Linked DNA regions of Metabacillus sp. KUDC1714. The protein of the gene in region 1 interacts with the protein of each later gene in a pairwise test. Links are inferred from orthologs where the notes say so. Each region holds a gene or a part of one and is shown on either strand. Other genes may lie near its edges. The genes, in order: leuS and ligA.

Region 1 (3,425 bases):
CTAATTTGAGAAGGCAAACTTGCATATCCCGACAAATTTATATAAAATAAGCTTAATATGTATATATAATGAACGGAGATAAGGAGTAGTAATTTGCGAAATATCGTTCAGAGAGTTGACGGCTGGTGTGAGTCAACCGATTTTTGCTGATGAACTCGCCTTTGAGTTACAAATGTGAAAGCCTTATTTGGGAAAGTAATATTTGTCGTCTATCCACGTTACGGATGTCAAAGTGGGCATATCGCTATGCCAAAGTTGGGTGGTACCACGGGAATTAAACCTCTCGTCCCTGTTTGGGATGTGGGGTTTTTTTCATTTTTATCTAACAGAATAACCCTTTTCAAATTGATAAGTATGAGATAAGTGGAACTTACTTTGATCCGTTCAACTGGTTAATTGTATAAACAAACATTGATCTAGCTTTTAAGGAGGAAAACATATGAGCTTCAATCATCAACAGATTGAAAAAAAATGGCAAGATTTTTGGTTACATAATAAAACGTTTAAAACTACAGAGGATACGGAGAAGCCGAAGTTTTATGCGCTTGACATGTTCCCGTATCCTTCAGGTGCTGGTTTACACGTAGGACATCCAGAAGGATACACGGCAACAGATATTTTATCGCGAATGAAACGAATGCAAGGATTTAATGTTCTTCACCCAATGGGATGGGATGCATTTGGATTACCAGCTGAGCAATATGCCCTTGATACTGGTAACGACCCAGCGGAATTTACGAAACAAAATATTGATAACTTTAGAAGACAAATTCAAGCACTTGGATTTTCGTATGATTGGGATCGCGAGGTAAACACTACAGATCCTGAGTATTACAAATGGACACAATGGATCTTTTTACAACTATTCAAAAAAGGCTTAGCGTATGTAGATGAAGTGCCAGTAAATTGGTGTCCTGCATTAGGAACCGTTTTGGCAAATGAAGAAGTTATAGATGGAAAAAGTGAGCGTGGCGGCCATCCTGTTGAACGTCGTCCGATGAAGCAGTGGATGCTTAGAATAACAGCATATGCTGATCGTCTTCTTGAAGATCTTGAAGATGTTGATTGGCCTGAGAGTATTAAAGATATGCAACGTAATTGGATTGGACGCTCTGAAGGCGCACATGTAACCTTTGACATTGATGGTTATGATGAAAACTTCACGGTATTCACTACTCGACCCGATACATTATTTGGTGCGACTTATGCTGTATTAGCACCAGAGCATTCCGTTATTGAAAAAATCACAACGGCGGAACAAAAAGATGCAGTTGAAGCATATATTAATGAAATTAAACATAAGAGCGATCTTGAGCGGACTGAACTTTCAAAAGAAAAAACAGGTGTGTTCACAGGAGCTTATGCGATCAATCCGGTTAATGGTGAGAAAATGCCAATTTGGATTGCTGATTATGTTCTTGCCACATATGGAACAGGTGCAATCATGGCGGTACCTGCTCACGATGAACGTGACTATGAATTTGCTCAAAAATTTGCGCTGTCAATTAAAGAAGTTGTTAGCGGTGGAGATGTGACGAAAGAAGCTTACACTGGTGACGGAGAGCATGTTAACTCTGATTTCTTAAATGGACTTGGTAAGCAAGAAGCGATTGAAAAGATGATTGCTTGGCTTGAAGAAAATAAAAAAGGCGAGAAAAAGGTTACGTACCGTTTGCGTGACTGGTTATTTAGCCGTCAACGTTATTGGGGAGAGCCAATTCCAATTATCCATTGGGAAGATGGGACAATGTCTGCAGTGCCTGAAGAAGAGCTTCCGCTTGTTCTTCCAAAAACGACAGAAATTAAACCATCAGGAACAGGTGAATCACCTCTTGCAATCATTGAAGATTTCGTTCATGTAGTTGACCCTGTAACAGGGAAAAAAGGTCGTCGTGAAACAAATACTATGCCACAATGGGCAGGAAGCTGCTGGTACTACTTACGTTACATCGATCCTAAAAACAGTGAAGCACTTGCAGATGATGCCAAGTTAAAGCAATGGCTACCTGTTGATATTTATATCGGTGGAGCAGAGCACGCAGTACTTCACTTGCTATATGCTCGTTTCTGGCATAAGTTTTTATATGATATTGGTGTGGTGCCGACGAAGGAACCTTTCCAAAAATTATTTAATCAAGGTATGATTCTTGGTGAAAATAATGAAAAAATGAGTAAATCTAAAGGAAATGTTGTAAACCCAGATGAAATAGTTGAATCACATGGTGCTGATACTCTTCGACTATATGAAATGTTCATGGGACCTTTAGAAGCATCAATTGCATGGTCTACAACTGGCCTTGATGGAGCAAGACGCTTCTTAGATCGTATTTGGCGTCTATTCATCGAAGACAATGGTGAATTAAGTCCTAAGGTTGTTGATGAAACAAGTGAAACACTTGAGCGTGTTTACCACCAAACAGTGAAAAAGGTAACTGAGGATCTTGAAGGCTTACGCTTTAACACAGCAATCTCACAACTAATGGTTTTCATCAATGAGGCCTATAAAGCGACTGTTCTTCCTAAAGAGTATGTCGAAGGCTTTGTGAAATTAGTATCCCCAATAGCCCCTCATCTAGCTGAGGAGCTATGGAGCAAGCTTGGTCACAGCACAACTATAACTTACGTTTCATGGCCTGCTTTTGATGAAGCAAAGCTTGTAGAAAACGAAGTTGAAATTGTCGTTCAAGTCAACGGGAAAGTCCGTGCAAAACTGCTTGTTGCAAAGGAAGTTACAAAAGATCAGCTCGAAAAAATAGCACTTGAAGATGATCGAGTAAATGAGCATGTTGAAGGGAAAACGATTCGCAAGGTAATTGCTGTCCCTGGAAAGCTTGTTAATATTGTTGCAAATTAATAAAATGATGAAAGCCGACTCGTAAGTATGTTTAATACTTACGGGTCTTTTTATGTAGTTGGGAATTTTTAAAAAACGGTGGAGAACTTCTAATCAATGAGAATTAGTTCTTTTCTCAGCTGAAATCACAATGATAGAAACACAATTCATTTCTAACTACCTCATCCTAAAACTGGAACCCCACACATTTTATTTGATATAATGCAGGTATCAAATTTGAAAGGGTGTACGAAATGAAAGAAATTTCTCCTGAAGAAATTCAACAAAAGCTAGAAAACGGTGAAAAGATAGAGTTAATAGATGTTCGTGAAGATGATGAAGTAGAAGCAGGAATGATTCCACAAGCCCGACATATTCGAATGAATGATATTCCTAATCAACTAGATGCAATTGATAAAGAAAAAGAGACATTTTTTATTTGTCGTTCAGGCGGTCGCAGTGGTAATGTATGTGCATATTTACAAGAGCGAGGATATAACGTAGTTAATATGACTGGTGGTATGCTTGAATATAAAGGTGAGACTAAGCCTAAAAGTGAATTAGCTTAACCTACATAAAAAGAGTATGCCTG
Region 2 (3,217 bases), 1.8 Mb from region 1 along the record:
TGACCCTTCACTCAGCAAAGGGATTAGAGTTTCCTGTTGTGTTCTTAATTGGACTTGAGGAAGGGGTTTTCCCTCATAGCCGTTCATTAATGGAAGAGGATGAGATGGAGGAAGAACGTCGTCTTGCTTACGTAGGGATTACTCGGGCTGAAAAAGACCTGTTCATTACAAATGCACAAATGCGTACGTTGTTTGGGCGGACAAGTATGAATCCTGAGTCACGATTTATTTCTGAAATTCCAAGTGAGTTGATTGAGAATCTAAATGAAGTAAAGAAATCTACTTCTCCTTCTACCCTTACCTCTGCTTTTAATTCAGGTCGTCGTCTTGAAAAGCGCCCACCAGTTGCAAAACCTATTGCCGCTTCAACTGGCGGGGACGGAATTTCTTGGGCTGTTGGAGATAAAGCTGAACATAAAAAGTGGGGAATTGGTACTGTCGTAAGTGTAAAAGGTACAGGGGAAGGAAAGGAATTAGATATTGCGTTCCCAAGTCCTGTTGGAATAAAGCGTCTGCTTGCAAAATTTGCACCAATTAATCGTGTTTAAAGAGAAGATAGTTCGGTAGAAAGGATTGGACATCTGAATGGATAAACAATCAGCAAATAAACTAGCTCGCGAGCTCCATGAGCTAATTAACACTTATAATTATGAATACAATGTTTTAGATAAACCAAGCGTGCCTGATTCTGAATATGACCGCCTTATGCAGGAACTATTAAAGCTTGAAGAAGCATTTCCTGAATTGAAAACCTCAGATTCCCCGACACAAAGAGTCGGGGGTACTGTGTTAGCTGCTTTTCAAAAGGTTGTTCACAAAACACCAATGCTAAGCTTAGGTAACGCTTTTAATGAGGCTGATTTACGTGATTTTGACCGTCGAGTAAAACAGTCTGTAGGTGACGATGTTCAATATGTTGTTGAATTGAAAATTGATGGTTTAGCGGTTTCTCTAAGATATGAAAATGGACTGTTTGTACAAGGTGCTACGCGAGGAGACGGTACAACAGGTGAGGATATTACGGAAAACCTCAAAACGATACGCTCCATTCCACTTAGATTGAAGAAGGAATTGTCCTTTGAAGTACGTGGTGAGGCATTTATGCCGAAAAAGTCCTTTGAGAAGTTGAATGAATTACGATTACAACTTGAAGAAGAGCCATTCGCAAACCCACGTAATGCTGCAGCTGGTTCCATTAGACAGCTAGACCCTAAAATAGCTGCAAAGCGTAATTTAGATATCTTTGTATACAGTATTGCAGATTTAGGTGGAACAGGTGTTGAAAAACATAGTGAAGCACTAGATCTACTAGAAGAAGTAGGATTTAAAACAAATCAAGAACGAAGAAAATGTGAAACGATTGAAGAAGTCCTCACCATCATAGAAGATCTTCAAGAAAAAAGAGCAAATTTATCTTACGATATTGATGGTATCGTTATTAAGGTGGATTCTCTCGCTCAACAGGAAGAGCTTGGGTTTACTGCTAAGAGTCCACGTTGGGCCATTGCTTACAAATTTCCAGCAGAAGAAGTTATGACAAAGCTAGTGGATATTGAATTAAGTGTAGGTCGGACTGGTGTCATTACTCCAACAGCTTTATTAGAGCCAGTTCGGGTTGCGGGGACAACTGTTCAACGTGCCTCACTTCATAATGAAGATTTAATTAGAGAAAAGGATATTAAAATTGGTGATACGGTTGTTGTCAAAAAAGCAGGTGATATCATACCTGAGGTTGTCAATGTGCTAATAGATCTGCGCACTGGTGAAGAACAAACCTTTTCGATGCCTACACATTGCCCTGCTTGTGAAAGTGAGCTAGTTCGTATTGAAGGTGAGGTTGCCCTTCGTTGTATTAATCCACAATGTCCGGCTCAAATTAAAGAAGGTCTTATTCATTTTGTATCAAGGAATGCAATGAACATTGATGGTCTTGGTGAAAGAGTTGTAGCACAATTGTTTCAAGAAGGATTAATTAAGGATGTTGCAGATTTATACAGATTAACGAGAGATCAGCTTCTCGAGCTTGAGAGAATGGGAGAAAAATCTACCGATAATTTATTAAATGCAATTGTACAATCAAAAGAAAACTCACTTGAAAGACTATTGTTTGGTTTAGGGATTCGCCATGTTGGTGCTAAAGCCGCAAAAACATTAGCTCAAGAATTTGAAACAATTGAAATTCTTCAGCAAGCCACAAAGGATGAGCTTATTGCGATAAATGAAATAGGAGACAAAATGGCTGATGCAGTTGTCACTTATTTTGATAACCCAGATGTGCAGTATTTAGTAAATGAGCTTAAATCTTTAGGTGTAAATACGACATACAAGGGACCAAAGCTGATTAGGGTTGAAGACAGTGATTCATACCTAGCTGGAAAGACTGTTGTATTAACAGGGAAGCTTGAACAGCTATCAAGAAATGAAGCAAAAGAAGGTATTGAAGCACTTGGTGGTAAAGTAACCGGTAGCGTAAGTAAAAGTACAGATCTTGTGGTAGCTGGTGAATCAGCAGGAAGCAAGTTAAAGAAAGCCCAAGAATTAAATATAGAAATATGGGACGAAGCTCGGCTCTTTGATGAACTAAATAAATAAGAGGTGTGGAATCACTTGAAAAAGAAACTAATTATGGTGTTAACAAGCTTTTTTGTATTAACAGCTTGTGCACCAAACTTTGGAGAGCAAGAAGAAATCGTGCAGGAAATAGAGGACGAGTCAAAGGAACAGGCGATTATCCCAAAATACAATATTTCAGATTCGTATTACAAGATGATTTTGCCATTTAAACCAGGGGAAGCAAGAGGACTTGTTTCAGAACAATTAAATACCCGCTTAGATATTGATGAATTTGAAACAGGTTTAATGAGGGTTGCCCAAGACACATTTTCTCCTGATAAATATTTATATCAAGAAGGTCAATATTTAACTGGAGAAGTCATTCAAGGTTGGCTAAATCGAAAGCTAACCGGTGAAAAGTTAAAAAATGAACAAGAAAAAGCGAAAGAGGCAAAGAAAGAATATACTGAGATCGGGCTAAATCCAGCATTGCCTGAGGAGGGGAATCTTGAGGAATTACATTCGGAAAATCCGATCTACTTATCCCACATTCTTGAACATAATTATTTAATCCGAGAGGATGATACAGTTGAATTAGGTGGAGTTGTCATTGGTCTAGCGATGAACTCTGTTCATTATTTTCAACAGGAAGACGGGTATGCTC

Evidence for each region.
Region 2: the proteins of leuS (region 1) and ligA interact in binary tests that used the Escherichia coli proteins (3 or more experiments, as listed by UniProt). The link is inferred for Metabacillus sp. KUDC1714 from one-to-one orthologs.

Annotation. Positions count from the first base shown.
Region 1 is NZ_CP055263.1:542,519-545,943, reverse strand. Bases 55-3,146 are described here. They hold leuS (leucine--tRNA ligase), read left to right. Parts: upstream 55-439; coding sequence 440-2,854; downstream 2,855-3,146. Other genes in these bases: HUW50_RS02655 (rhodanese-like domain-containing protein), read left to right, coding at 3,088-3,146. Outside these bases: more of HUW50_RS02655, read left to right, coding at 3,147-3,402.
Region 2 is NZ_CP055263.1:2,320,436-2,323,652, forward strand. What follows is about bases 205-3,088. They hold ligA (NAD-dependent DNA ligase LigA), read left to right. Parts: upstream 205-585; coding sequence 586-2,592; downstream 2,593-3,088. Other genes in these bases: pcrA (DNA helicase PcrA), read left to right, coding at 205-548; HUW50_RS11060 (CamS family sex pheromone protein), read left to right, coding at 2,608-3,088. In the rest of the region: more of pcrA, read left to right, coding at 1-204; more of HUW50_RS11060, read left to right, coding at 3,089-3,217. UniProt on the Escherichia coli protein: DNA ligase that catalyzes the formation of phosphodiester linkages between 5'-phosphoryl and 3'-hydroxyl groups in double-stranded DNA using NAD as a coenzyme and as the energy source for the reaction.